Regions from separate parts of the Streptomyces sp. SCPE 10 genome, predicted to be linked through region 2. Evidence: predicted binding sites of a transcription regulator. Region 2 holds the regulator's gene; the other holds the start of a gene.

Region 1 (14,335 bases), 1.4 Mb from region 2:
GTCGGTCAGTTCGACCTTCGTCGCCCGCGCGTACTCCCAGGGCGTGAACTTCTCCATGAGTTCCAGGGTCAGGGAGAGGTGCTCCGCGGGGTCCTTGACGCCGTTGAAGACGTCGAGCGGGCCGCCGGGTATGCCCTCCCAGAACAGGATGTCGGCGCGCCCCGAGACGGTGAACGTCGGCATGACGAACAGCTCGCCGACGCCCGGCACCAGGTTGCAGCGGACCGCGTCGAACTCCGGGTGCTCCGGGCGCGGGCCCATCCCGTGCACGTAGGACACCGCGAGGGCGCGCTGCGGCTCGCTGTACGGGGAGCGCTCCGGGTCGCGGGCGAACATCGACACCAGCTCGCCCTTGCCGGCCGCGACCAGCACGAGGTCGTAGGTGCGGGAGAAGTAGTCGAGGTCGCCGACCGCCGCGCCGTGGATGACCAGCTGGCCGCCGCGCTGGGCGAAGGTCTCCATCCAGCCGGCCATCTTCACCCGCTGGTCGACCGACTGGGCGTAGCCGTCCAGCTTGCCCACCCAGTCGATGGCGCGCTGGGTGGGGCCCGGGTCGTGCGAGCCCGGGGCCGCGACCGAGACGCCCAGGCCCTCGATCTTCGGGGCCTGGGACTCCCAGAAGTTCAGCTGGAGGTCACGCTCGTGCTGGAGGGCGGTGTGGAACATGCACTGCGTCGACATCACCCGGCCGGAGCGGATCTCGTCCGCGGTCCGGTTCGACATCAGGGTGACCTCGTAGCCGTGCGACTGCAGGCCGAGTGCGAGCTGGAGTCCGGACTGGCCGGCTCCGACGACGAGTATCTTCCGCATGCGGGTGGTGGCTCCTAACAGGGACTACTCGGGGGTTTCGTCCAGCGCGTGGCCGACCAGGGCCAGGAGGGTCTCGATGGCCGAAATCCGGCGGCGCGCATCCATGATCATGACAGGGATGTGCGCGGGTATCGTCAGCGCCTCCCGCACGTCCTCCACGTCGAACAGCTCGCTGTTGTCGAAGTGGTTGACGGCCACGATGTAGGGCAGCCCGCAGCTTTCGAAGTAGTCCAGGGCCGGGAAGCAGTCCTTGAGGCGGCGGGTGTCGGCCAGCACCACGGCGCCGATCGCGCCGCGTACCAGGTCGTCCCACATGAACCAGAACCGCTGCTGGCCCGGTGTGCCGAACAGGTAGAGCACCAGGTCGTCGTCGAGCGTGATGCGGCCGAAGTCCATGGCCACGGTGGTGGTGACCTTGTCCGGGGTGTCGGACAGGTCGTCGGTGCCCTCGCTCGCCTGGGTCATCAGCGCCTCGGTCTGCAGAGGCGTGATCTCCGAAACGGCCGTGACCAGGGTGGTCTTGCCGACGCCGAAGCCGCCCGCCACCACGATCTTCGTCGCGACGGGAGCCCGCGTCCGGTCCGTCTGCCAGGCCTTCAGGTCCTCGTCGGGCTCGGCGAAGCCGGCGACGAGGGGGGCGGCGCCTCCGGGGGAGGCGGTGGCGTCAGAGACGGCGAAGTCCACTCAGCACCCTTTCCAGCAGAGCCCGGTCCGGGCGGCCGGTGCCGTGACCGGTTCCGGTGCCGTACACACGGATCTTTCCCTGGTCCGCGAGATCGCTCAGGAGGACGCGGACCACGCCGAGCGGCATCTTCAGCAGCGCGGCGATCTCGGCCACCGTGCGCATACGGCGGCACAGTTCGACGATGGCCCGCATCTCCGGCATGACACCGGCGAGCGAACCGTTCGTCAGTTCCTTGCGCTCCTCCGGGGCGTCGAGGGCCGCGGTGCTGGCCACGAACGTCTCCACGAGGAGGACGTGACCGAAGCGGGTGCGGCCGCCGGTGAGCGAGTAGGGGCGGACGCGGGCAGGTTTGCGCTCACCGCCGCGCACGGGGAGTTTCCCGGGCTTGTCGGTCATCGGTCGCTCCCCGCCGGCCCGGCCTCCATGGACTTGCGCAGCTCGCTGCGGAGTTCCGGGGTGAGGACGTGGCCGGCCCGGCCGACGAACAGCGCCATGTGGTAGGCGACCACGCTCATGTCGCACTCGGCGGAGCCGTGCACGCCGAGCAGCGAGCCGTCGCTGATGGACATCACGAACAGGCTGCCCTCCTCCATGGCGACCATCGTGTGCTTGACCCCGCCGAACGCCATCAGCTTGGCGGCGCCGACGGTGAGGCTGCCGATGCCGGAGACGACGGTGGCCAGGTCGGCGGAGGAGCCGCGGGGGCCCTTGCCCGGACGGGCCTCGCGGGACTGCCGGCTGTGGCCCGGGTCGGACGACAGCAGCAGCAGACCGTCCGAGGAGACCACGGCGACGGACTGGATGCCGGGGACTTCCTCCACCAGGTTGGTCAGCAGCCAGTGCAGATTGCGGGCCTCACTGCTCAGCCCGAAGGTACTGGGAGCGGTCAACTGCTTGCCTCCTCGACAGGGCCCCCCGTGGTGTCTTCGGTACGGTCTTCGATCTCTGCCTCGACGTCGCGGTAGCCGGCCTGTGCTCCTCGGCGGAAGCCGCCGAGCCTGCGGCGCAGGGCCTCGGCGTCGACGCTCGTGCTGCGCTGACGGGGCGGGGGTGCGGGTGCGGTGATCTTGGGAGTGCGCTTGGGCAGGCCCTTGCTGGTGAGCTTCTCCTCGGCCTCGCCGTCGCCGTCGCCCGCACCGTCGGCACCGCCGGCGGCCGGGGACTCGGCGGCCGCCGGGGCCGGGGGCTCGGTGGGCTCGGGCCGGGTGTGCGTGGGCTCGGCGGGGGTGGGCTCGGCGGATGCCGGCCGGGCGGGCGTGGGCTCGTCGGTCGCGGGCTCGTCGGTCGCGGGCTCGTCGGTCGTCGGGGCCGTGAGCGGGAGCAGCAGCTCCATCGTGGTCTCGGCGAAGGTCTCCACCGGCGCCTTCGGCCGGGCCTCGGCCTCCTCCTCGCCGGGGCCGGCCTGCTCGTGCACGGCCTCGTCGCCGGCGGCGCCGGTCGCCTCCCGCGGGTCCTCCGCCGGCTCCTCCGCCGGCTTCCGCTCCTGCTCGGGCTCGGGCCGCGTCTCCACCCCGGCGTCGCGCACCGCCTTCTCCGCCAGCGCGACCAGCGGATCGGGCTCGTCCGACGGCTCGGGCGGCCCGGCCTGGTCGGCGGTGTCCTTCGGGCGGGTCGGCAGGACGTTGGAGTTGGCCTCGGCGGCGGCGCCCGGCAGGGTGAAGGTGCCGGTGGTGGAGGTGGCCGTCTGCGGGGGTACGGCGGTGGCGGGGGCGTCGGCGAGGAGCGTGGCCGGCAGCACCACGACCGCCGCGACACCGCCCTGCTTCTGCTCGCGCAGCTGCACCCGCACCCCGTGCCGGTGGGCGAGGCGGGCCACGACGTACAGGCCGAGCCCGAGGCCGTCGTCGCCCTCCTGGTCGTAGGCCGATTCCGGGTCGAAGTCGGCGAGCCGGGCGTTGAGGCGGGTGAGGCGGTCCTCGGCCATGCCGATGCCCTCGTCCTGGACGGAGAGCATGACCTCGCCGGACTCCAGCAGCCAGCCGGACACCTCGACCGGCACGTCCGGCGGGGAGAACGTGGTGGCGTTCTCCATCAGTTCCGCCAGCAGGTGGGAGAGGTCGTCGGCGGCGAAGCCCGCGACGTGCGCGTGCGGCGGCAGCGCGGCGATGCGCACCCGCTCGTAGCGCTCGATCTCGCTGACCGCCGCGCGCACCACGTCGACCAGCGGGACCGGCGCGTGGTGCTGCTGGACGTGCTCGGTGCCGGCGAGGACCAGCAGGTTCTCGCTGTGCCGGCGCATCACCGTGGCGAAGTGGTCCAGCTTGAACAGGGTGGACAGCCGCTCCGGGTCCTGCTCCCGCTCCTCCAGCCCCTCGATCACGGCGAGCTGGCGCTCGACCAGGCCGAGGGTGCGCAGCGCCAGGTTGACGAAGGTGCCGCCGATGCCGGCGCGCACCCGGCGCAGCTCGGCGCTGACGTCGGCGAGTTCGGTGCGCAGTTCCTCGCGGGCGTCGGCCATCTTCTGCCGCTGGCCGACCAGGTGCTTGCGGTCGGTCTCCAGGGTGGCGACGCGTTCGTGCAGGGCGACGGCGTGCGCGTGCAGGGCGTTGACGGAGCGGACGACCTGGGCGAACTCGTCGTTGCGGCCGGTGAAGGCGATGGGCTCGCGGCCCGCCACGTCGCCGGGTTCGGCGAGCCGGGCGGAACCGCGGCGCAGCACGGACAGGGGCCGGGTGAGGGTGCGGGCCGTCGCCGTGGTGATGCCGACCGCGACCAGCATCAGCACACCGAGGGCGGCGACCCGGATCTCCAGGGCGGTGACGTCGTCGTCCCGCAGCCGTTCCAGGTCCTTGGTGCGGTGGTCGTAGAGGGCCGACTCCGCGCCGCGCATCAGGTCGATGCGGCCGGACAGGGCCGCGTCCAGCTTCTTGGTGCTGGTGGCGAACGCGCTGTCGGGCAGCGTCGGCTGGGCGGTGAAGGTGTCCAGGTACTTCTCGGCCGAGTTGACGTCGGAGCCGGTGACCGTGGAGTCGTAGGAGTCGACGGCCGACTTGGGGGCGGTCTCGCGGAAGTCGGCGAGGGCCGCGTCGGCGCGCAGCCGGGCCTGCTGGGCGGCCGCGGTGAGCGCGTCGCGCTGCTTGCGGTCCGCCTCGCTGGGGACCGTCGTGGTGGTGGGCAGTCCGGTGACCGGGTTGATCACCGTCTGGGTGGTGGCGGGCACGTTCAGCGCGGCGAGCAGCAGGCCGCGGGCGGCGGCGGACTGCTGGACGGCGCTGTCCAGCTCGGCGAGCGCGTGCCCGCCGGAGCCGGCCCGCGGGGGCGTCCTGTCGGCGAGCTGCTCGGCGAGCCGGTGCAGTTCGGTGATGGTGGCCGAGTAGGCCTGGTGGGTCTCCAGGGCCGTGCTCTTGCCGGTGAGGGCGGAGCGGCGCACGGCCGCGATGGCGTCGAGGTCGCCGCGCAGGCTCGCCGGGGTGTCGCTGTCGGCGCGCAGGTCCTCCACCTGGCGGTCGACGCGGGTGCTGCGGTCTTCCGAGGGCGCCTTGGACCGCGGGCGCCCGGCCGCCACATAGGAGGTGACCTCGTCGCGCTCGTCGGCCAGCGAGTTGGCGAGCGCGAGGGCGTCCTGGGTGCGGGTGGCCAGCGTCACCAGGTCCTGGGATTCGCTGACGTCGCCGGACGCGGTGAGCAGGGCGGGCGCCCCGGCCCCCGCGACGGCCGCGGCCACCACGGCGACGGCGACGATCAGCCGGTTGCGCACATGCGTGGGCCGGCCGGTGCCCACGGGAGTCTCGGGGGCGGCCCCCTCGGGGGCCGTCTGCCTGCCTGTGCGCCGAGGCCGCTTCATCTGCACCGGTGCTCGCATTCCTGAACTCGTCTACCCAAGGGCCGGGTGGCGCCCCGTCAGCTCGGTGCCAAGTGGTGCGTGCACCCGGTTCGTACGGTTCCCGACCCTCCCAGCGCCGGTGGGCAGTGGTCGCGCATCACCTGACCCGCCACCCGAAGGAGTGAACCTCGGAGGGGAGTTGGCGGGCAAGTTCCTCTGGCGTGTGCCAAGCCGCCGTACGGCGGGCCGGTTGGACGCGGCGGGCGGGGTTTGGCAGTATTCGCCGCCGCGCTTTTTCGGAGCAGGACATTTCCCCCCAAAGCAGGCACCTGGCCTTCGCGCTCATGCCAAACCGTGGATGATTGCCAGCCTTTGGCGGAACTCGTGAAGGCCTCGTGCAGACTGGCCGGATGCGAACTGATCTCGTTTCGGAACCCGGTGACGCCACCCGACCCAACGAGGACTTCGCCGGTGTCGGACTACCCGCCTCCGGACAGGGCGGTTGTGTGATCTTGCTGGACGGAGTGACGCCGCCCGCCACGGAGACGGGCTGTCTGCATTCCGTCCCCTGGTTCACGGCCCGGCTCGGCGGTGCGTTGACCGAACTGACCGTTTCCGGCCGAGATCTGACGCTGACGGAGATCCTTTCCCGCGCGATCGAGCGCACCGCGGGCGCACACGCGCGGACCTGTGAGCTTTCTCACCCGCGCACCCCTCAGGCAACGGTCGTCCTGGCCCGCTGGGGCGCGGAGACGGTCGAGTACCTGGTGCTCTCCGACTCGGCGCTGCTGCTGCGCTCACCCCGGGGCGAGGTCACGACGGTGCTCGACGACCGGCTCGCCCGGCTGCCCCGCTCGGCGCTGGCCACCGACGCCCTGGTGGACGCCACCCTGCGCAACAAGGAGGGCGGCTTCTTCACGGCCGCCGCGGACCCCTCGGTCGCCGCCCGCGCGGTGACCGGGACCGTGCCCCGTCGCGCGGTGGGGGCGCTGGCCGCGCTGACGGACGGCGCGACCCGCTGGACGGAGACGTTCTGCCAGGGCGACTGGACGGCCCTGTTCGACGTGATCGAGAAGGAGGGCGCCCGCGCGCTGGTGGACCGGGTGCGGCGGCTGGAGGCGGCGGACCGCGAGGAGCGGGCGTACCTGGGGCGGAGCAAGACGCACGACGACGCGACGGTGGTGTACGCAGACCTGTCGTGAGCCGGGGGCCGGCGACGGCCCGGGGCCGGCCGCGAGCCGGGGCCGTCGGGACCCGGGACCGCGGTCGCCCGGGGGGTTACTTCTCCATGACCCCGTTGAGCTGGTGCAGCAGCCGGGCCAGCTCGGCGACCTCCCGGCGGTCCCAGTGGGCGAGCTGGCTGACGTACCGGGCGCGGCGGGCCTCGCGGACCGTGCCGACGCGGCGGCGGCCCTCCTCGGTGAGGGTGACGAGCCAGGCGCGGCCGTCGGCGGGGTCGGGCTCGCGGGTGATCAGGCCCAGCTCCTCCAGGGCGCGCAGCTGGCGGGACATGGTGGCCTTGCCGACGCCGAAGTAGCCGGCGAGTTCGGTGGCCCGCCGCCCGCCGTGCTCGTCCAGCCGGATCAGCAGGCCGTAGGCGGAGGACTCCAGATCGGGGTGGACCTCGCGGGCCATCTCGCCCTGGTTGGCCCGGGCGCGCCGCAGCAACACGGTCAACTCCCGTTCCAGGGCCAGGAATTCCTGGTCCGCACCACTGGGCGTCACCTGCTCGGCGACGCGTGATTCTGCGCCGTTTCCGTTCTTGTGCACGTCACACCCCTGATCGGTTTCGCGGTCCTGAAAGTTTCTGTCCAACGCCGTCATAGCCGCAGCTCCGTAAGTATTTCGCAGGCGTAGACCAACGGCGGCGCCCGGACCCCCTTCCCACGCCGCGGTCTACGTGCGTAGCTTTTTCGACGGGCGTTGAATGACATGCCCACGACAGTGCACCTTTCCCCGAGGTCACTGCCATGTTCCCCCCACCTTCCACCCCACCTCCCCGGAGGCACGTCATGCCTGCGCACAGACCCGGTTCCCACCGCCCGCGCCCGCTGGCCGTCCTGGTCACGGCCCTGCTCGCGGCGGCGGCCTGCGCCCTGCCCCTCACCTCCGCCCAGGCCGCGTCCACCCCCACCCGCGGCACCGCCTACATGGGCATGGGCGTCCCGGCCCACGACGGTACGCACGGCACCCCCACCAGTGGCGACGCCACCCAGACCGAGGGCGTGGACGTCTCCAACTACCAGGGCAACGTCGCCTGGTCCACCCTCTACGGCAGCGGTGTGCGCTGGGCGTACACCAAGGCGACGGAGGGCACGTACTACACGAACCCCTCGTTCACCCAGCAGTACAACGGCTCGTACAACGTGGGCATGATCCGCGGCTCGTACCACTTCGCGACCCCGGACACCACCAGCGGCGCCACCCAGGCGAGCTACTTCGTGGCACACGGCGGCGGCTGGTCCAAGGACGGCAAGACGCTGCCCGGCGCGCTCGACATCGAGTGGAACCCGTACGGCGCCTCCTGCTACGGCAAGACCGCGAGCCAGATGGTCAGCTGGATCGCGGACTTCCTGAACACGTACAAGTCCCTCACCGGCCGGGACGCCGTGATCTACACCGCCACCAGCTGGTGGACCGAGTGCACCGGCAACTACGCCGGCTTCGCGGCCAACAACCCGCTGTGGATCGCCCGCTACGCCTCGGACCCGGGGACGCTGCCGGCCGGCTGGTCGTACTACACGATGTGGCAGTACACCTCCTCCGGCCCGACCGTCGGCGACCATGACAAGTTCAACGGCGCGCTCGACCGCGTCCAGGCCCTCGCCAACGGCTGACGCACCCCGCCACGGCAGAGGCCCGGGCCTCCCTCACGGGACCCGGGCCTCGCCTTCCCCACGGCGTCCGTCACGCCGCCACGGGAACCTCCGGCGCCACGCCCTCGACCGCGGGCGACAGCGCCAGCTCCAGGACCTGGCGGACGTCGGAGACGGTGTGCACGTCGAGCTTGTCCAGCACCTCGGCCGGCACGTCGTCCAGGTCGGGCTCGTTGCGCTTGGGGATGATCACAGTGGTCACCCCGGCGCGCTGGGCGGCGAGCAGCTTCTGCTTCACGCCGCCGATCGGCAGCACCCGGCCGGTCAGCGAGACCTCGCCGGTCATCGCCACGTCCGTGCGCACCAGGCGGCCGGAGAGCAGCGAGGCCAGCGCGGTGGTGAGCGTGATGCCGGCGCTCGGGCCGTCCTTGGGGACCGCGCCCGCCGGGAAGTGGATGTGCACGCCCCGGTCCTTCAGGTCGGTCACCGGCAGGCCCAGCTCGGCGCCGTGGCTGCGCAGGAAGCTCAGCGCGATCTGCGCCGACTCCTTCATCACGTCGCCCAGCTGACCGGTGAGGGTCAGGCCCGCCGCGCCCGTCTCCGGGTCGGCGAGGGACGCCTCCACGAAGAGCACGTCGCCGCCCGCGCCGGTGACCGCGAGCCCGGTCGCCACCCCGGGCACGGCCGTACGGCGCTCGGCCGGGTCCTGCGCGGACTCGGGCACGTGGTGCGGCCGGCCGAGCAGGGCGCGCAGATCGCCGTCCGCGACGGTGAACGGCAGCTCCCGCTCGCCCAGTTCGTGCTGGGCCGCGATCTTGCGCAGCAGCCGGGCGATCGACCGCTCCAGCGTGCGCACGCCCGCCTCCCGGGTGTACTCCCCGGCCAGCTTGCGCAGCGCGCCCTCCTCCAGGGTGACCTCGCTGCGGTCCAGGCCGGCCCGCTCCAGCTGGCGCGGGAGCAGGTGGTCCCGGGCGATGACGACCTTCTCGTCCTCGGTGTAGCCGTCCAGGCGCACGATCTCCATCCGGTCGGCCAGCGCCTCCGGGATCGCCTCCAGGACGTTGGCCGTGGCGAGGAAGACGACGTCGGACAGGTCCAGTTCCACCTCCAGGTAGTGGTCCCGGAAGGTGTGGTTCTGCGCCGGGTCGAGCACCTCCAGGAGGGCGGCGGCCGGGTCGCCCCGGAAGTCCGAGCCCACCTTGTCGATCTCGTCGAGCAGCACCACCGGGTTCATCGACCCGGCCTCCTTGATCGCCCGCACGATCCGGCCGGGCAGCGCGCCGACGTACGTACGGCGGTGACCGCGGATCTCGGCCTCGTCGCGGACGCCGCCGAGCGCGACGCGCACGAACTTGCGGCCCATGGCGTGGGCCACGGACTCGCCGAGGCTGGTCTTGCCGACGCCGGGCGGGCCGACGAGCGCGAGCACCGCGCCCCCGCGCCGCCCGCCGATCACGCCGAGGCCGCGGGCTCCGCGCCGCTTGCGCACGGCCAGGTACTCGGTGATGCGTTCCTTGACGTCCTCCAGGCCCGCGTGCTCCGCGTCGAGGATCTCCTTGGCGCCGCGGATGTCGTAGGCGTCCTCGGTCCGCTCGTTCCAGGGCATCTCCAGGACGGTGTCCAGCCAGGTGCGGATCCAGGAGCCCTCGGGCGACTGGTCGGAAGACCGCTCCAGCTTGTCGACCTCCTTCAGCGCGGCCTCACGGACGCGCTCCGGGAGATCGGCGGCCTCCACCCGGGCGCGGTAGTCGTCGGACTCCTCGCCCTCCTTCTCGCCGTTCAGCTCGCGCAGTTCCTTGCGGACGGCCTCCAGCTGACGGCGCAGCAGGAACTCGCGCTGCTGCTTGTCCACGCCTTCCTGGACGTCCTTGGCGATGGTCTCGGCCACGTCCTGCTCGGCGAGGTGGTCGCGCAGCTGCTGGGTGGCGAGGCGCAGCCGGGCCACCGGGTCCGCGGTCTCCAGGAGTTCGACCTTCTGCTCGGTGGTCAGGAAGGGCGAGTACCCGGAGTTGTCGGCGAGCGCGGAGACGCCGTCGATGGCCTGGACGCGGTCCACGACCTGCCAGGCGCCGCGCTTGCGCAGCCAGCTGGTGGCCAGCGCCTTGTACTCCTTGACGAGTTCGGCGACCTGGCCGGGCAGCGGGTCCGGCACGGTCTCCGCCACCTGGGCGCCCTCGACCCACAGCGCGGCGCCGGGACCGGTGGTGCCGGCGCCGATGCGGACGCGGCTGCGGCCGCGGACCAGAGCACCGGGGTCGCCGTCGGCCAGCCGGCCGACCTGCTCGACCGTGCCCAGCACGCCGGTCCTGGCGTAGGTGCCGTCGATCCGCGGCACCAGCAGCACCCTGGGCTTGCCGGGTTCGGAGCGGGCGGCGGCCTGTGCGGCCTCCACCGCGGCCCGTACCTCGGCGTCGCTCAGGTCCAGCGGAACCACCATGCCGGGCAGCACGACCTCGTCGTCGAGCGGCAGCACGGGCAGGACGAGCGTGAACGCCGATGACTCAGCAGCCATGATCTCCCCTTAGGCAGTCAACTTGAGCTATGCCGACTCAATGTTTGTCGCCGGGGGAATGTTCCCAACGCCGTGTTCGCTGTCAGCGATCACGGAACACCGCAGGTGGGAGGGGGTCGCGTCACGACCGGCCGGGCGGTTGCCCTGCCCCCTGGACGGGTTGGGCGGACCGCGCCCAGCGGCGCACGAAGGGCCAGGCGGCCGTGCCGATCGCCAGGGCGGTCAGATGGCCCCAGTCGGTCATCGGGTCCGTATAGGCGAGGAGGTCGTCCAGCAGGAGGGCCGCCGTGCCGAGGAGGAGGGGCCAGCGGAGCCAGGGGCGCAGCAGGCCCGCCAGGGCGCCGGTGCTCGCGGCGACGCCGAAGCTGATGCCGTAGTCGAGGCGGTGCAGGGAGGTCGCCGGCAGCCGGCCGGCCAGCACCGCGAGGCCGACCGGGACCTCCGTCGCCAGGGTGGCCAGCACATGCCCGGCCAGGAAGACACAGGCCGCTCGCGCCCCGCCGACACGCCGTTCCAGCGCGGTCAGCACCAGGACGAACGCGGCCGAGTACGGCGAGAGGACCCCGCCGGCGATCCACAGCGCGCTGGCCAGCAGCACCACCGCGGGCGAGCGCACCAGGTGGGCGACATCGGTGCTGGAGCCCTGATAGAGGGCGTACACCAGGGAGGGCGGCGCCACGGCCGCGATCAGCGAGGTGACGGCGAGGACCGCCGCGTAGCCGAAGGTGAACGGCGTCCCGGTGGGCGTCGGCAGCAGCCGCCAGGGCCGTACCCGCGGCGGCACGAGCCGGCGGCGGGCGGGCGGTGCCCACGGCACGGCGGCCCGCTGGTGGGGCACGGCGTCCAGCAGGTCCGTGCCCACGGGGTCCGGCGCGGTCCGTTCCACGGTGGGGCGCTCCTTCCGTCGCGACCACCCTCGACGCCGCGGGAAGCCGCTGTCTATGACCGACGCCACGGGAGCGCGGATTCACGGCAACCTCCTACGTTCCGCCCGCGTCCGGCACCCGCGCCCCGGGCCCGGCATCCGCAATTACCGTGAAAGCAACGCCCTGTTCAAGCAGGATGGAGCCATGGCTGCCACAGACGACTCCCCCGTGGTCCTGGACCGGCGTGACGGCCCGTACGGCGAAGTGGTGCTGCGCAGACACGGCGCGCTGCTCCAGATCATCGCCAACGGCTGTTTCCTGATGGACACTTCGGACGGCCGCTCGGAACGGCTGCTGATCGACCGCGCGTACGACGCCCTCGACGGACGGCCGGCCCCGTCGGTGCTGGTCGGCGGCCTCGGCGTCGGATTCTCACTCGCACACGCGTCCGAAGATCCCCGCTGGGGGCGGATCGTGGTCGTGGAGCGGGAGCGCGCGGTCATCGACTGGCACCGCGCGGGCCCCCTGTCCGCCCTGACCTCGGCCGCGCTCGCCGACCCGCGCACCGAGATCGTGGAAGCCGACCTCGTCCGTTACGTCAATGAGACATCGGACACGTTCGACGCGCTGTGCCTCGACATCGACAACGGTCCCGGCTGGACCGTCACCGAGGACAACGAAAGCCTGTACTCACCGGCCGGACTGGCTTCCTGCGCAAGGGTGTTGAGGCCCGGCGGGGTGCTCGCCGTATGGTCGGCGAAGCCATCTCCGGAATTTGAAGGAACCTTGCGGAATGCCGGGTTCCGACAGGTGCGTACCGAAGAGGTGCCCGTTGCCCGGGGAGTTCCGGACGCCGTGCACCTCGCCGTCCGCCCTGGATAGCGACGGCACGGCCGATCCCCGTAATGTGCTGCCCTGACGCGGATCTTTCGCGCGTCGATCGCAGTCATGGGATCACCCCACGGATTCCGGAAAGCAACAAACAGGGGCGGGCGATGGAGCAGACACACACCTCCCAGAGCGGCGCGGCGGCGACTACCACTCCCGGCGCCCAGCGCCGGGTGCTGGTCGTCGAGGACGACCCCACGATCGTCGACGCCATCGCGGCCCGGCTCCGCGCCGAGGGCTTCCTCGTACAGACCGCGGCCGACGGACCGGCCGCCGTCGACACGGCCGAGGCATGGCAGCCCGATCTGCTGATCCTCGACATCATGCTGCCCGGCTTCGACGGCCTGGAGGTCTGCCGGCGCGTACAGGCCCAGCGCCCGGTGCCGGTGCTGATGCTCACCGCGCGGGACGACGAGACGGACATGCTGGTCGGCCTCGGCGTCGGCGCCGACGACTACATGACCAAGCCCTTCTCCATGCGCGAGCTGGCCGCGCGGGTGCACGTGCTGCTGCGCCGGGTGGAGCGGGCGGCCATCGCCGCCTCCACCCCCCGCTCCGGCATCCTGCGCCTCGGCGAGCTGGAGATCGACCACGCACAGCGCCGGGTGCGGGTGAAGTCGGAGGACGTCCACCTCACCCCGACCGAGTTCGACCTGCTGGTGTGCCTGGCCAACACCCCGCGCGCGGTGCTCTCCCGCGAGCAGCTGCTGGCCGAGGTGTGGGACTGGGCGGACGCCTCCGGCACCCGCACCGTCGACAGCCACATCAAGGCGCTGCGCCGGAAGATCGGCGCCGAGCGGATCCGCACCGTGCATGGTGTCGGCTACGCCCTGGAGACGCCCGCCCCGTGAACGGAAACGGGCGCCAGGCCGCAGGCGGGAATCCCCGGCCCCGCGCCGAGGATCCCTGGGGCGGGGTGCGCCCGTTCTCGATCAAGACCAAGCTGGGCGCGCTGGTCGTCATCGCGGTCCTGATCACCACCGGTCTGTCGATCGTCGCCGTGCACACCAAGACGGAGCTCCGCTTCATCATGGTGTTCTCGATGATCGCCACCCTGCTGATCACCCAGTTCGTGGCGCACTCGCTCACCATGCCGCTGGACGAGATGAACGCGGTGGCCCGCTCCATCTCCCAGGGCGACTACACCCGCCGGGTGCGCGAGTCGCGCCGGGACGAGCTGGGCGACCTGGCCCAGACGATCAACGTCATGGCCGACGAGCTGGAGGCCCAGGACCTCCAGCGCAAGGAACTGGTCGCCAACGTCTCCCATGAGCTGCGCACCCCCATCGCGGGGCTGCGGGCCGTCCTGGAGAACATCGTCGACGGGGTCACCGAGGCCGATCCGGAGACCATGCGGACGGCCCTGAAACAGACCGAGCGGCTCGGCCGGCTGGTGGAGACGCTGCTGGACCTGTCCCGGCTCGACAACGGCGTCGTACCGCTCAAGCTGCGGCGCTTCGAGGTGTGGCCGTACCTGTCGGGCGTGCTGAAGGAGGCCAACATGGTCGCCTCGGCGCGCGCCGGCATCGCCTCCGGCTCCGGCAGCCACACCCGCACCGACGTCCATCTGCACCTGGACGTCTCCCCGCCGGAGCTGACCGCGCACGCGGACCCCGAACGCATCCACCAGGTCGTCGCCAACCTGATCGACAACGCGGTCAAGCACAGCCCGCCGCACGGCCGGGTCACCGTGAAGGCCCGCCGCGGGCCCCAGCCGGACTCGCTGGAGCTGGAGGTGCTGGACGAGGGTCCGGGCATCCCCCGCTCGGAGTGGCACCGCGTCTTCGAGCGGTTCAACCGGGGCGCCGTCACCCGGCCGCACGGCCCCGGCAGCGACGGCGGCACCGGGCTCGGCCTGGCGATCGCCCGCTGGGCCGTGGATCTGCACGGCGGCCGGATCGGTGTGGCCGAATCCGAGCGGGGCTGCCGGATCATCGTCACCCTTCCGGGACTGAACTCCGCTTCAAGTTGACGTAAAGTGCCAGCGAAGGCACA
Region 2 (14,335 bases):
TCCGCGATGTCGTCGGAGCCGACCTCCTCCTTGACCATGGTGTCCCTGGCGGCCTCCTCCTCGGCCTCGGAGGCGGCCTCCAGCTCCTTCTCCAGCTGCGGGATCTCGCCGTAGAGCAGCTTGGCGGCGGTGTCGAAGTCGCCGTCGCGCTGGGCGCGTTCGGCCTGGCCGCGCAGGTCGTCCAGGCGCTCCTTCAGCTCACCGACCCGGTTGAGGGACTGCTTCTCCTTCTCCCAGCGGGCGGTCAGCCCCCGCAGCTCCTCCTCCTTGTCGGCGAGGTCGCGGCGCAGCTTCTCCAGGCGGGCGAGGGAGGCGGGGTCGGTCTCCTTGCCGATCGCCAGCTCCTCCATCTTCAACCGGTCGACGGAGCGCTGGAGTTCGTCGATCTCCACGGGCGAGGAGTCGATCTCCATGCGCAGCCGGGAGGCCGCCTCGTCCACCAGGTCGATGGCCTTGTCCGGCAGGAAGCGGGAGGTGATGTAGCGGTCGGAGAGGGTCGCGGCGGCGACCAGGGCGCTGTCCGCGATCTGCACCTTGTGGTGGGCCTCGTAGCGGCCCTTGAGGCCGCGCAGGATCGCGATGGTGTCCTCGACGGTCGGCTCGGCGACCAGCACCTGCTGGAAGCGGCGCTCCAGGGCGGGGTCCTTCTCGATCCGCTCCCGGTACTCGTCCAGGGTGGTGGCGCCGACCATGCGCAGCTCGCCGCGGGCCAGCATCGGCTTGAGCATGTTGCCGGCGTCCATGGCGGAGTCGCCGCCGGCCCCGGCGCCCACGACGGTGTGCAGCTCGTCGATGAAGGTGATGATCTGCCCGTCCGAGTCCTTGATCTCGGCGAGCACGGCCTTGAGCCGCTCCTCGAACTCACCCCGGTACTTGGCGCCGGCGACCATCGCGCCGAGGTCGAGCGCGACCAGCCGCTTGTCCTTCAGCGACTCGGGCACGTCCCCCTTGACGATGCGCTGCGCGAGCCCTTCCACGACGGCGGTCTTGCCCACGCCCGGCTCGCCGATGAGCACGGGGTTGTTCTTCGTCCGGCGGCTCAGCACCTGCACCACGCGCCGGATCTCCTGGTCCCGCCCGATGACCGGGTCGAGCCGGCCCTCGCGGGCGGCGGCGGTGAAATCGGTGCCGAACTTCTCCAGGGCCTTGTACTGGCCCTCCGGGTCGGCGGTGGTCACGCGACGTCCTCCCCTGGCCTTCTTGAAGGCCTCCAGCAGCTTCTTCGCCTCGGCGCCCTGCGCCCGCAGCAGCTCGCCGGCCGCCCCGCCCTTGGCGGCGATGCCGATGAGCAGGTGCTCGGTGGACAGGTACTCGTCCCCGAGGTCCTTCGCGCGCTCGCCCGCGTCGGCGATCACGGCCAGCAGGTCGCGGTTGGGCTGCGGGGGCGCGACGGTGGAGCCGGTCACGCTCGGCAGCGAGGCGAGCAGCTTCTCCGCGCCGGCGCGTACGGCGGCCTGGTCGGCGTCGACGGCGGCGAGCAGATCGGTGATGTTCTCGTTGTCCTGCCCCTGGAGCAGAGCCAGCAGCAGGTGAGCGGGGGTGAGGTCCGGGTGGCCCTCGGTCACGGCGCGGTTGCTGGCCGCGTTGATCGCGTCCCGGCTCTTGTTGGTCAGCTCGGCGTCCACGTTCGCGTTCTCCTCCTAGGCGTGCCTCTGCAACCCTCTGCTGCCTTAACCAGCGTAACTAAAGTTGAGTCTATTCCACTCAAGGCTGGTGGCGCACGGCCCTGGGGCTAGGTTTCCGGGCATGGCGACCTACTCCGTGGATCCGGGTTCCCCGGACGCCGCGTATCTCGGCTTCTGGCAGGAACGACATCTGTGCACCCTGACGACGGTCCGCCCCGACGGGGGCCCGCACGTGGTGCCGGTCGGGGTCACGTACGACCCCGAGGCCCGACTCGCCCGGGTGATCTGCGACGGCTCCAGCGCGAAGGCGGCCTACACCCGGGCGGCCGGCCCCGAGGGCGCCCGCGCCGCGGTCTGCCAGGTGGACGGGCGCCGCTGGGCCACCCTGGAGGGCCGCTCCCGCGTCCGGGCCGATCCGGCCCGCGTCGCCGAAGCCGAACGCCGCTACGCCGAACGCTACGGCCGCACCCCTTCCCCCAACCCTTCCCGCGTGGTGATCGAGATCACGGTGGAACGGGCACTGGGGCGGGGGTGAGGGAAGAGGGAGGCGGACGGGACCCATGGACGGCGGAGGGCGGGACGAGGGAAGCCGGCCGCGCGTCGGGCGCTAGTACCCGGCCCGTCACTCCTCCACGGAACATCCCCATCGTGAAGGCCGGCGGCCTCGCCACACCGGACAAGAGGGGCGCAACCGCTTGGTCACGGCCGCTCGGGGGAACGAACCGGGCGCCCGGACTGTTCGATTAGTTTCGGCCACTCTGAGGACCGGGGCAGAGGCTGAAATGTCGGCACAAACAACAGCGGCGTCACCGTGTTCAGGTCACGGTGACGCCGCTGCGGGGGGAAGCACCTGCGCGATCTTTTACGACGGGGGAATCGCGTCAGGCACTGCGGGGGGTGGCTGAGATGGTCCGGAGGTCGGGCTCCACCGGATCGGCGAGCCGGTGGTCCCGCTGGTCCAGATTCACAAAGATCATTCCGTACCGTATGGCACACCGCACCGGCTGTGGCGCCCCGCGCGGCTTGCGCAGGCACCGGTAGGCCCGGACGTCCTCCTCCTCGTCGCGCGTGACGACGACCGGCTCACCGAAGACGGTCACCATCAGCGAGTCCCCGGGGTGAGGGATCGCGGTCACCAGATCGATGAAGTGCCAGCCGGAGCGGTAGGCGGTCGCCATCTCACGGCGGAAGGAGCGGTCGTCGGGTGGCGTGGTCACATCAGCTCCCCGCTACCGAAGGCCACTTGGTGTCCGTCGGCCACTTGGTGTCCGCGGGCACGGCGTTCTGCGCGCCGAGCGTCGACACCGAAGGCCACTTCGTGTCGGTGGGCCACTTGGTGTCCGCACGCACCACGCTGTTCGCGTCGAGCGTGGCCACCGAAGGCCACTTCGTGTCCGCGCGCACGTCGCTCTTCGCGCCGAAGGGGCCACTCAGCACTCCAAGGGCCACAACGGCGGAGAAGGTGGCGACCAGCACCGAGCGAATCATCTTCTTGCCCATGGTCGACTTCGTCCTCACTTGAAGGTCCCCTTCTTCCCCCGTCGGATAAGACGATGGCTCATTCAGGCACATCATGACCACACAATCAGTGCATCATGTTCCTGCATGTTCAGGACCCTGGGGGGTGGAGATTTGACATCAAATCGGAACAACGCCGCACATCCCCATGCGGTCACCGAGCTGTGCGACGAAGGGGGCCGACTTTACGCCAACGCCCTGCGCGCCGGGCGTGTCTCGCGTGCCGAGGTGGCGACGGCTCCGTGCCTGATGGAGTTCGCCCTGCTCCACCCCGACCCGGACGACCCCGACTGGCTGCGCCCCGTGCCGCCCGCGGTGGTCCTGGCCCAGCGGCTGTCCCCGCTGGAGCGCGAGATCGCCGACCGCAGGCGGTGGGCCGTCGAACTCTCCGACGTCTTCGAGCCGTTCCTCGCGCTGAGCACCCAGACGGCCTCCTCGACCGACTCGATCACCGTCCTGGAGGGCAACGCCCGCATCAACGCCGCGCTCGACCTGGCCACCACCGAATGCCGTTCCTCGGTGCTCACCGTGCAGCCGAGCAACCACTTCACCGAACGCAACGTACGCCAGGGCCTGGAGCGGGACACCGCCCTGGTGGAGCGGGGCGTGCACATCCGCACCCTCTACCAGCACACGGTCCGCTACAACCTCAAGCAGATCGGCTACGTCTCCCAGCTCGCCAGCGGCAAGGTGGAGTACCGCACCATCGACGAGCTGGTCGAACGGCTCATCATCTGCGACGAGTCCGTCGCCTTCATCCCCACCCGCGACGACCAGCAGGTGGCCCTGGAGCTGCGCAACCCCGGGCTCATCCGCTACCTCATCAAGGTCTTCGAGTTCATGTGGAACCGCGCCGTCCCGCTGACCGCCGGCACCCCCTACGAGACCGCACCCGACGGCATCACCGAGGTCCAGCACTCCATCGCCAAACTCCTGGTCGAGGGCCATGTGGACGAGGCCATCGCGCGCCGGCTCGGGATGAACGTACGCACCTGCCGCGCCCACATCGCCAAGCTGGCGCAGGCCCTGGGCAGCGGCAGCCGGGCCCAACTCGGCTTCCTGATCGCCCAGTCCGGAATGCTGGACCGGGACCTGTGAACCGATGACCACGAGCGCGCCACACCCTGAACACGGTGTCGAGGAACTGTGCGCACAGGGCCGCGCGCTGTACGAACGCGCCGTGCGCGAGGGCCGGATCGGTGGCGACGAAGCCGAAGCGGCGCCCTGTCTGGTGCGGTTGGGACTGCTCCAGCCGACCGCCGCCGACACCCGCCTGCTGGAGCCCGTGGCGGCCGCCGTGGCGCTCCAGGAGCTGCTGCGCGCCTCCGCCGAGCGCGTCGCCGCCGAACGCCGCCGTGAGGCCCGTATCGCCCAGAGCCTCGAACCGCTGCTGCGGCCGGCCCGGGACCTGCCCGGCACCGGGACCGGCGGCCCCGCGGTGGTCCGGGTGCACAGCGGCATCGACCGGATCAACCAGGCCATCACCCGGGCGATGGCCGACGCCGGCGAGGAGTTCCTCGCGGTCCAGCCGCACGTCACCCACACCCGCACGCCCCCCGAACTGCACGCCCTCGCCTTCGACCGCGACCAGGCGCTGCTGGACCGCGGCGGCCGGATCCGCACCCTCTACCAGCACACGATGCGCCACGCCCCCAGCGTCCAGGCCCGCTACGAGCGGCTGCGCGGCGATGTGGAGGCCCGCACCCTGAACGAGGTCACCGAGCGCCTGCTCGTGCTCGACCGGACGGTGGCCTTCATCCCGGCGAGCCGGGACCGCACCCTGGCCCTGGAGGTGCGCCAGCCGGCCATCGTGCAGTACCTGGCGACGGTGTTCGACCGGCTCTGGCACCTGGCCACGCCGCAGCACCCGCGGCTCCCGGCGCGCCCCTCCGCGGACGGCGCCACCCCGCGCCAGCGGGCCATCGCCGCCCTCCTCGTGGAGGGCCACACCGACGCCGCCATAGCCGACCGGCTGGGCATGAACGTCCGCACCGTACGCCTGCACATCGCCAAGCTGTCCGCCGCCCTCGGCAGCGTCAGCCGCGCCCAACTGGGCTACCTCATCGGCCGGTCGGAGATCCTGCGGGGCACCACGGACGAGGTCCCGCCGTCATAGCGAGGCGTCCCGCGCGGGCGACGGCAGGCCCCGGCCGCTGCCGTCCAGCCCCGCCTGCGCGATGCGCACCCCGAGCTGGGTACGGCTCGCCGCGCCCAGCGTCTCCGAGAGGCGCGCGATGTGCGCGCGGCAGGTGCGCACGCTGATGCCGAGACGCTCGGCGATCACCGCGTCCTGGTGGCCCTCGGCGAGCAGCGCCGCGATGGACTGCTCACGGTGCGAGATGCCCTCGATGCCGGTGTCCGGCAGCGGCGCGGTGAGCGGGATGGCCAGGCGCCACAGCCGCTCGAAGACCGTCACCAGGTACTCCACCAGCGCCGGCTGGCGCACCTCCAGGGCCATGGTGCGCTCGGTGTTGGCCGGGATGAAGGCCACCGTGCGGTCGAAGAGGATGAGCCGGTCGATGACCTCGTCCAGGGTGCGGGCCTCGACCGCGTCCCCCATCAGCTCCAGGTAGTTGAGCAGCCCCTGGCCGTGCCGGGCCACATGCGTGTACAGATCGCGCATCCGCACCCCCCGGCCGCGCAGCGCCAGCGCCCGGTGCAGGCCCTCGGTCAGCTCGTCCTCCCGGCGGATGCCGCCCGGCTGCACGGTCAGCACCTCGGTGGTGCACGCCTGGGTCGCCTCGTCCATCGCCGCCTGGATCCGGGACAGTCCGTCCAGCACCCGTACGGCACCGCCGCCGACCGGCGCCGCGAGCGCGTCCAGCCGGCCCAGACCGGCGTACCACTTGGCGGCGGCCACCGCCGAGCCCACCCGGCGCTGACTCTCGCTCACCTCGTCGTAGACCCCGCGCAGCAGCCGGGTCATCACCTCCTGCGGGGAGGTGGGAACCAGCCAGTCCATGTCGTCGGGATCGGGGTGCAGCAGGGCCAGTTCCAGCAGGCAGGGCACCGCCTCGGCGTCGGTGCGCGGCACCCGGCCGCGGCGCACGGCCCGCGAGTACACGCGGTCCCCGGCCTCGCACAGCCGGTCGGCACCGTGAGGATGCTGCTCCGCCCTCCGCCCGGCCATCGCGCATTCCACCCCCGGTGTGCTGCCTCTTCCGCAGCGCAACTATGCGTGGCGCCGACCCGCTCCGCAACACGGCTCCTCACAGCGCGGCGGCCGTTAACCACCGCTGTGCCCGGGTATCTCCCAGGCTCCGCCCCTCGCATTGCAACAAGATGACGGTGGTGGCGCCCCTCGGGCCGGGGCATCGTTGACCGGGCCGTACCGCGCTCACGGGGGTGGCGCGGTACGGCCCCGGGATCACCTCGGCGTCACTTCAGACCGATCGCGGCGCACTCCGCCTTGTACTTGGCGGTGCAGATGTCGCCGACGGTGTAGATGCCGTCCGCGATGACCGTGTCGTTGATGTTCTTCCTGGTCAGGGCGCTCACCTGGACCAGCCTGGACGGGATGTTCTTGGTGGTGGGGCTGTTGACGCGGTCCTGGGTCAGCGCGTCGAACTGGATGTCCTTGCCCTGGACCTTGGCAACGGCCATCTGCGCCGCGGCCTCCGCCTCGTCCGGGTAGGACTTGTAGACGCTCATGTACTGGTCGCCGGCCACCACCCGCTGCACGGCGTCGAGGTCGGCGTCCTGGCCGGTGATCGGGGGCAGACTGGTGACGCCCGCGGCCTTCAGCGCCTTGATGACGCCGCCCGCCATGCCGTCGTTGGCGGAGTAGACGGCCGCGATGTTGGCGGCGCCGATCCGGCTGATCGCCTTCGCCATGTTGGCCTGCGCGTTCTCCGGCTTCCAGCCCTCGGTGTCGTAGCTGGCGGCGATGGTCACCTTGCCGTTCAGCTCGGAGAGCGCGCCCTCCTTGAACTGGCGGGCGTTCGGGTCGGTGGGCGAACCGTTCATCATGACGATCTTGGCGGCGCTGCCGGCCTTGGAGCCGAGCGCCTCCAGCAGCGAGCGGCCCTGGACCTCGCCGACGAGTTCGTTGTCGAAGGAGACGTACGCGGCGATCGGGCCCTCGGCGAGGCGGTCGTAGGCGATGACCGGGATGCCCGCGCCCTGGGCCTTCTTCACCTCGCCGGCGATCGCGTGCGAGTCGACGGCGTCCAGCAGGATGACGTCGACCTTGTCGTCGATCATCTTCTGCATCTGGGTCGCCTGCCGGCCCGCGTCCGCGTCCGCGTTGGCGTACTCGACCTTGCCCCGCTTGCCGGTGAGGTCGGCGACCTTGCTCTTGATGATGGGGTAGTCGAACTTGTCGTAGCGCGCGTTGGCCTTCTCCGGCAGCAGCAGGCCCACCGTCAGGTCGTTGCCCTTGGTCGGGCCGGCGCTCGCGCTGTCCCCCGTCGCGTTCAGCATGCCGCATCCGGCCAGTGAGAAGGTCACCGCGGTCAGGGCCACGGACAGGGCGATACGGCGCATACAGGGGCTCACTTCAGGTGCGTTCCGGACGTGGGTGCTGCTATACGACCCAGGTGTCTGAAAAGACAACGCGGACCCGACAGTCGTCGTCAAGGAGAGTTACTTAACGACTGCGCAACACCACACACCGTCGATCCCGTGAAGGCAATGCGGAAACCTCTCCAAACACCCTTTACGGACCCTTCACCCAAGGGGAGTTCACGAGGCGGCAAAGAACGGGTCGTGCGGCCATGGCGAGGGGCCCGCGGACGGATGTGTCCGCGGGCCCCTCGCTCCGTACCGCCCGCGACGGTCAGTCGCCCTGCGGTTGCTGCCTCTTGGGCCGCCAGACGACCAGCGCGCTGGTCTGCTGGACCTCCTGATAGGGGACCAGGTCCCGGCGGTAGGAGGCGTGCACGGCGGCCTCGCGCTGGCGCATGGCGGCCGCCGCGCCGTCCAGGGCCGCCTCCAGCTCCGCCACACGGGACTGGAGCGCGGCGACCTGGTTCTCCAGTTCGATGATGCGCTTGATTCCGGCCAGGTTGATGCCCTCGTCCTGTGACAACTGCTGCACCTGGCGGAGCAGTTCGATGTCACGGGCCGAGTAGCGCCGGCCCCGGCCCGCGGTGCGGTCCGGGGAGACCAGGCCGAGCCGGTCGTACTGGCGCAGCGTCTGCGGGTGGAGTCCGGAGAGCTGGGCCGCCACCGAGATGACGTAGACCGGGGTCTCCTCGGTCAGTTCATACGGGTTGCGCCGACGGCCGTCCATCACTCTCAAGCTCCCTTCGCGGCCTCGAACAGCTCCGCCCGCGGGTCCTCGCCCGCGGTCGCCTCGCGATACGCCTCCAGTGCGTCACGAGCCTTCCCCGACAGGTCGCCCGGAACACTCACCTCGACGGTGACCAGGAGGTCGCCGCGGGTGCCGTCCTTGCGGACCGCGCCCTTGCCGCGCGCCCGCATGGTGCGGCCGTTCGGCGTGCCGGGCGGCAGTTTCAGGGTGACCGCCGGACCACCGAGGGTCGGCACCCGCACCTCGCCGCCGAGCGCCGCCTCGGCGAAGGTGACCGGGACGGTCACCGTGAGGTTGTCGCCCTTGCGGCCGAACACCGGGTGCTCGCCCACGTGCACGGTGACGTACAGGTCGCCCGCCGGGCCGCCCCGCTCGCCGGGCGCGCCCTTGCCGCGCAGCCGGATCCGCTGCCCGTCGGTGACGCCCGCCGGGATGCGGACCTGCATGGTGCGCGAGGACTTGGCACGGCCGCTGCCCTTGCAGTCCGGGCAGGGGTTCTCCGCGATCAGGCCGCGCCCCTTGCAGTCGGGGCAGGGGTCGGTCAGCGAGAACCCGCCGCCCGAGCCCCGGGCGACCTGGCCGGTGCCGACGCAGGTCGGGCACACGCGCGGCGTGCCGTTCTTGTCGCCGGTGCCGGAGCAGGCCTTGCAGGGCTGCTGGGAGGTCATCCGCAGCGGCACCGTGGCGCCCTCGATCGCCTCCGTGAAGCTGAGGGTGACCTCGGTGTCCACGTCCTGGCCGCGGCGCGGCTGGGTGCGGGTCGCCCCGCCCGCCCCGCCCCGGTTGAACAGGCCCCCGAAGACGTCACCGAGTCCGCCGCCGAAGCCGCCGCCCTGGGCGCCCCCGGCACCGCCGAAGAGGTCGCCCAGGTCGAAGTTGAAGGAGCCGCCGGCGCCCGGCCCGGGGCGGAACCCGCCGTTGCCGAACAGGGCGCGTGCCTCGTCGTACTCCTTGCGCTTCTTGGGGTCACCGAGGATGTCGTTCGCCTCGGAGATCTCCTTGAAGCGCTCCTCGGCCTTGGCGTTGCCCTTGTTGGCGTCCGGGTGGAACTCGCGGGCGAGCTTCCGGTACGCCTTCTTGATCTCGGCCTCGGTGGCGTCCTTGGGGACGCCGAGGACCTTGTAGTAGTCCTTCTCGATGAAGTCCTTGGTGCTCATCCCCGACGTCCCTCCTTCCCGTCTGAAGTGATTACGTCAGCCCTCCTCCGGGCCACCGTTCTCCTTGTCGTCGGCCGCCTCGGACTTCTCCTCGGCGCCCTCGGCCTTGCCCGCCTTCTCCGGCTTCGCGCCCTGCGCGCCCGGCTGCGGCTCGGCCACGGCCACCCGCGCGGGGCGGATGGTGCGCTCGCCGATGCGATACCCGGGCTGCAGGATCGCCACGCAGGTCGTCTCGGTGACGTCCGGCGCGTAGCTGTGCATCAGGGCCTCGTGGATGGTCGGGTCGAAGGGCTCGCCCTCCTTGCCGAACTGCTGCAGGCCCAGCTTGGCCGCCACGGTCTCCGTCGACTCGGCCACCGACTTGAAGCCGCCGACCAGTTCGCCGTGTTCCCGCGCGCGGCCGATGTCGTCGAGCACGGGCAGCAGCTCGGACAGGAGGTTCGCGACGGCGATCTCCTTGACCGTGGCCCGGTCCCGCTCGACCCGGCGGCGGTAGTTCTGGTACTCGGCCTGGAGGCGCTGGAGGTCCGCGGTGCGCTCGTTGAGCGCGGTGCGCACCTGGTCCAGCTGGGCGACCAGACCGGCGTCTGCGTTCGCGTCCCCGGCCGGGGCCGCCCCCTCCTCGGGGGCGGTCTTCGGCTCGGCGTCGTCAGGGGTGGCGCCGGAGGGGACGTCGGGCTTCTCCTCGAAGCCCGGGGTCTCCTCCGTCACGCGGCACCGTCCTTGCGCTCGTCGTCCACGATCTCGGCGTCGACGACGTCGTCGTCGGCCTTGGCCTCACCGGCACCGCCGGCGGCGGCACCCGCGGCCTGGGCGTCGGCGTACATGGCCTGGCCCAGCTTCTGCGAGACGGCCGCGACCTTCTCGGTGGCGGTGCGGATCTCGGCGGTGTCCTCGCCCTTGAGCTTCTCCTTCAGCTCGGCGACGGCGGACTCCACCTCGGTCTTGACCTCGCCGGGGACCTTGTCCTCGTTGTCCTTGAGGAACTTCTCGGTCTGGTAGACGAGCTGCTCGCCCTGGTTGCGGGTCTCGGCGGCCTCGCGGCGCTTGTGGTCCTCCTCCGCGTAGCGCTCGGCCTCCTCGCGCATGCGGTCGACCTCGTCCTTCGGCAGCGAGGAGCCGCCGGTGACGGTCATCTTCTGCTCCTTGCCGGTGCCGAGGTCCTTCGCCGTGACGTGCATGATGCCGTTGGCGTCGATGTCGAAGGAGACCTCGATCTGCGGGACGCCGCGCGGCGCCGGCGGCAGACCGGTCAGCTCGAACATGCCGAGCTTCTTGTTGTAGGCCGCGATCTCGCGCTCGCCCTGGTAGACCTGGATCTGCACGGACGGCTGGTTGTCCTCGGCCGTGGTGAAGATCTCGGAGCGCTTGGTCGGGATCGTGGTGTTGCGCTCGATCAGCTTGGTCATGATGCCGCCCTTGGTCTCGATGCCGAGGGACAGCGGGGTGACGTCGAGCAGCAGGACGTCCTTGACCTCGCCCTTGAGGACACCGGCCTGGAGCGAGGCGCCGATGGCGACGACCTCGTCCGGGTTGACGCCCTTGTTGGCCTCCTTGCCGCCGGTCAGCTCCTTGACGAGCTCGGCCACGGCGGGCATACGGGTGGAGCCACCGACGAGCACGACGTGGTCGATGTCGTTGATGGAGATGCCGGCGTCCTTGATGACGTTGTGGAACGGCGTCTTGCAGCGCTCCAGCAGGTCGGCGGTCAGCTGCTGGAACTGGGCGCGGGTGAGCTTCTCGTCCAGGTGCAGCGGGCCCTCGGCGGACGCCGTGATGTAGGGCAGGTTGATCGAGGTCTCGGTGGAGGAGGACAGCTCGATCTTGGCCTTCTCGGCGGCCTCGCGGAGGCGCTGGAGGGCCATCTTGTCCTTGGACAGGTCCACGCCGTGGCCGGACTGGAACTGCTTGACCAGGTAGTCGACGACGCGCTGGTCCCAGTCGTCACCACCGAGGTGGTTGTCGCCGTTGGTGGCCTTCACCTCGACGACGCCGTCGCCGATCTCCAGCAGGGACACGTCGAAGGTGCCGCCACCGAGGTCGAAGACGAGGATCGTCTGGTCGTCCTTGTCGAGGCCGTAGGCCAGCGCGGCGGCGGTCGGCTCGTTGACGATGCGCAGCACGTTCAGACCGGCGATCTCGCCGGCCTCCTTGGTCGCCTGGCGCTCGGAGTCGTTGAAGTACGCCGGGACGGTGATGACCGCGTCGGTCACCTTCTCGCCCAGGTAGGCCTCGGCGTCCCGCTTCAGCTTCTGCAGGATGAAGGCGGAGATCTGCTGCGGGTTGAAGTCCTTCCCGTCCAGCGCGATCTTCCAGTCGGTGCCCATGTGACGCTTGACGGACCGGATGGTCCGGTCCACGTTGGTGACGGCCTGCCGCTTGGCGACCTCACCGACGAGCACCTCGCCGTTCTTCGCGAAGGCGACGACGGACGGCGTGGTCCTGGCGCCCTCGGCGTTGGTGATGACGGTGGGCTCGCCGCCTTCCAGAACGCTGACGACGGAGTTAGTCGTGCCCAGGTCGATGCCGACCGCACGTGCCATGGTTGATTCCTCCAGCTGACTTGAGTGGAACAGACTCAAGTGTGCACGAGCGGGCCCGCTGGGTCAACAGACCTGAGTTAACCAGGCTCAAGTCTTATCCGTTCCTTACACGCAACTGGCTTCTGACCTGCGTCGACGCCATACGGCGAGGCTGCTGAACGGGGATGCGAACCGGCACCCTGAGGAGCACGAGCACCAGCAGCACGGCCCCTCCCGCCACCCACAGTGCGGGCTTCTCCCCCACCCACCCCATGTGCACGAGCACTCCCGCGACCACCGTGACGAAGGAGCAGAACCCGAGCAGCACCACCGCCCCGGGCGGGGTGAGCCCGAGCCGCCGCAACCGGTGCGCGAGGTGGTCCGGCCCGCGCCGCAGCACGGGGCGCCGGCCGAGCAGCCGGACGAGCACCACCAGGGCGGCGTCCGCGACGGCGACGGCGACAAGGCAGAACGCCACCGCCGCGCTCGGCCCGATCGCGTACCCCGCGCGCGTGAAGACGACCGAGGCGGACAGCAGGAACCCGCAGAACAGCGAGCCGCAGGCGCCGAGGCCGACCCGCGCGGGGTGCCAGTTGTGCATCAGGAAGCCGGTGAGGGCGGCGGCGAACACGCTCAGCACCACGGCGAGTCCGTCCATCACCTCGATGGCGGCGCAGGCCCCGGCGCCGAAGGCCGTGACCACGCCGACCGTCCCGGCCAGCCCGTCGGCGTGGTCGAGCCCCCGGAAGACGAGGGAGGCGACGACGATCCAGCCGACGGCGAGCGCACCCCCGGCCACCCCGGTCTCGTCGTACGGCACCACACAGGCCGCCGCCACCGCCGTACCCGCGACGACCACCCGGCCGCGCAGCCGCCAGACGTCGGCGACCAGCCCGAGCGCGGCGACCGCCGCGGCGGCCAGCAGGAGCCTGCCCACCCCGTCCCCCAGAGGGGCGACCCGGGTCCACTCACCCGTCCAGGCGACCAGGCAGGTGACCACGACGACGGCGAGGCCGCCGAACAGCGGAAGGGGGCGCCGGCAGCGCCGGTCGACGACCCCCGCCCGCAGCGCGGGCACCCGGAGCAGTGCCGCCAGTACGGCGGTGAGCAGCAGGGCGGCGGTGGCCGCGGCGATCCCGTAGAGCACGGCTCTAAGGTAGGGGTGAAAGTAGCAATTCGGGATGAATAACACGATCAGATTGCCCGAGGGGTGATCGGCGGGACACGATGGGCGACCCCTCAGCGACCCATATCACCCCGCGCTCCCCTGCATCGCGACGGAAGATAGGGGTAGTCTCAGAGGACTACATAAGTTACCGCTTAGTAATGTTGCTCGGTTAATTCGAGGCCGCCCTCAGGAGCCCCAATGCAACTCGCCGCGATCATCGTGTCGCTGGTCCTGATCGTGGTCGGCGTGGCACTGTTCGGCCGCGCCCTCCTCCAGATCTACAACTTCATGCGTCTCGGCCAGCCGGTGCCGGCCGGGACCAGGACCAACGAACCCGGACAGCGCACCATCACCGTGGCCAAGGAGTTCCTCGGCCACACCCGGATGAACCGCTGGGGCGTCGTGGGCGTGGCGCACTGGTTCGTGGCGGTGGGCTTCTTCTCCCTGCTGCTGACGATCGTCAACGCGATCGGGCAGCTCTTCAAGGCCGACTGGCTCCTGCCGGTCATCGGCGACTGGGCGCCGTACAACGTCTTCGTCGAGTTCCTCGGCACCATGACGACGCTCGGCATTCTGGTGCTGATCGCCATCCGCCAGCTGAGCAAGCCGAACAAGCCGGGCCGCAAGTCCCGCTTCGCCGGCTCCAACTTCGGCCAGGCGTACTTCGTCGAGGCCGTCATCCTGATCGTCGGCGTCTGCATCTTCATGCTGCACGCGCTGGAGGGCGCCCAGCACCACGTCGACGGCTACGAGGCCTCCTTCTTCATCTCGTACCCGGTCGTCGCCTGGCTGAAGGGCATGAGCGTCGGCACGCTCCAGAACCTCACCTACTTCTTCGCCGGCCTGAAGATCGCGACCTCCTTCATCTGGATGATCACGGTCGCCCTGAAGACCGACATGGGCGTGGCCTGGCACCGCTTCCTCGCCTTCCCGAACATCTGGTTCAAGCGCAACGCCGACGGCGAGACCTCGCTCGGCGCGCTGCTCCCGATGACCTCGGGCGGCAAGCCGATCGACTTCACCGACCCCGGCGAGGACGACGTCTTCGGCGTCTCCCAGGTCGAGCAGTTCTCCTGGAAGGGCCTGCTGGA

The links. The regulator HspR, encoded in region 2, represses chaperone genes until heat shock. The targets are predictions, from matches to a motif close to TTGAGNNNNNNNNNCTCAA.
Region 1: a site for HspR is predicted at 10,609-10,627, ahead of lon (endopeptidase La). Genes of this name have one in related genera too.

Annotation. Positions count from the first base shown of each region.
Region 1 is NZ_CP197069.1:5,131,577-5,145,911, reverse strand. Features, by position in the region: gene ACSP97_RS23935 (styrene monooxygenase/indole monooxygenase family protein) at 1-810, opposite strand, end outside; gene ACSP97_RS23930 (GTP-binding protein) at 835-1,494, opposite strand; gene ACSP97_RS23925 (DUF742 domain-containing protein) at 1,475-1,891, opposite strand; gene ACSP97_RS23920 (roadblock/LC7 domain-containing protein) at 1,888-2,385, opposite strand; gene ACSP97_RS23915 (sensor histidine kinase) at 2,382-5,297, opposite strand; gene ACSP97_RS23910 (hypothetical protein) at 5,669-6,460, shown strand; gene ACSP97_RS23905 (MarR family winged helix-turn-helix transcriptional regulator) at 6,537-7,028, opposite strand; gene ACSP97_RS23900 (lysozyme) at 7,271-8,095, shown strand; gene lon (endopeptidase La) at 8,166-10,586, opposite strand; gene ACSP97_RS23890 (rhomboid-like protein) at 10,708-11,472, opposite strand; gene ACSP97_RS23885 (spermidine synthase) at 11,657-12,334, shown strand; gene ACSP97_RS23880 (response regulator transcription factor) at 12,448-13,191, shown strand; gene ACSP97_RS23875 (HAMP domain-containing sensor histidine kinase) at 13,188-14,312, shown strand.
Region 2 is NZ_CP197069.1:3,689,221-3,703,555, forward strand. Features, by position in the region: gene clpB (ATP-dependent chaperone ClpB) at 1-1,625, opposite strand, end outside; gene ACSP97_RS17175 (pyridoxamine 5'-phosphate oxidase family protein) at 1,747-2,160, shown strand; gene ACSP97_RS17180 (hypothetical protein) at 2,507-2,842, opposite strand; gene ACSP97_RS17185 (hypothetical protein) at 2,844-3,125, opposite strand; gene ACSP97_RS17190 (helix-turn-helix transcriptional regulator) at 3,231-4,241, shown strand; gene ACSP97_RS17195 (LuxR C-terminal-related transcriptional regulator) at 4,246-5,259, shown strand; gene ACSP97_RS17200 (helix-turn-helix transcriptional regulator) at 5,254-6,273, opposite strand; gene ACSP97_RS17205 (sugar ABC transporter substrate-binding protein) at 6,522-7,628, opposite strand; gene ACSP97_RS17210 (heat shock protein transcriptional repressor HspR) at 7,921-8,376, opposite strand; gene dnaJ (molecular chaperone DnaJ) at 8,382-9,554, opposite strand; gene grpE (nucleotide exchange factor GrpE) at 9,591-10,265, opposite strand; gene dnaK (molecular chaperone DnaK) at 10,262-12,097, opposite strand; gene ACSP97_RS17230 (MraY family glycosyltransferase) at 12,192-13,223, opposite strand; gene ACSP97_RS17235 ((Fe-S)-binding protein) at 13,443-14,335, shown strand, end outside.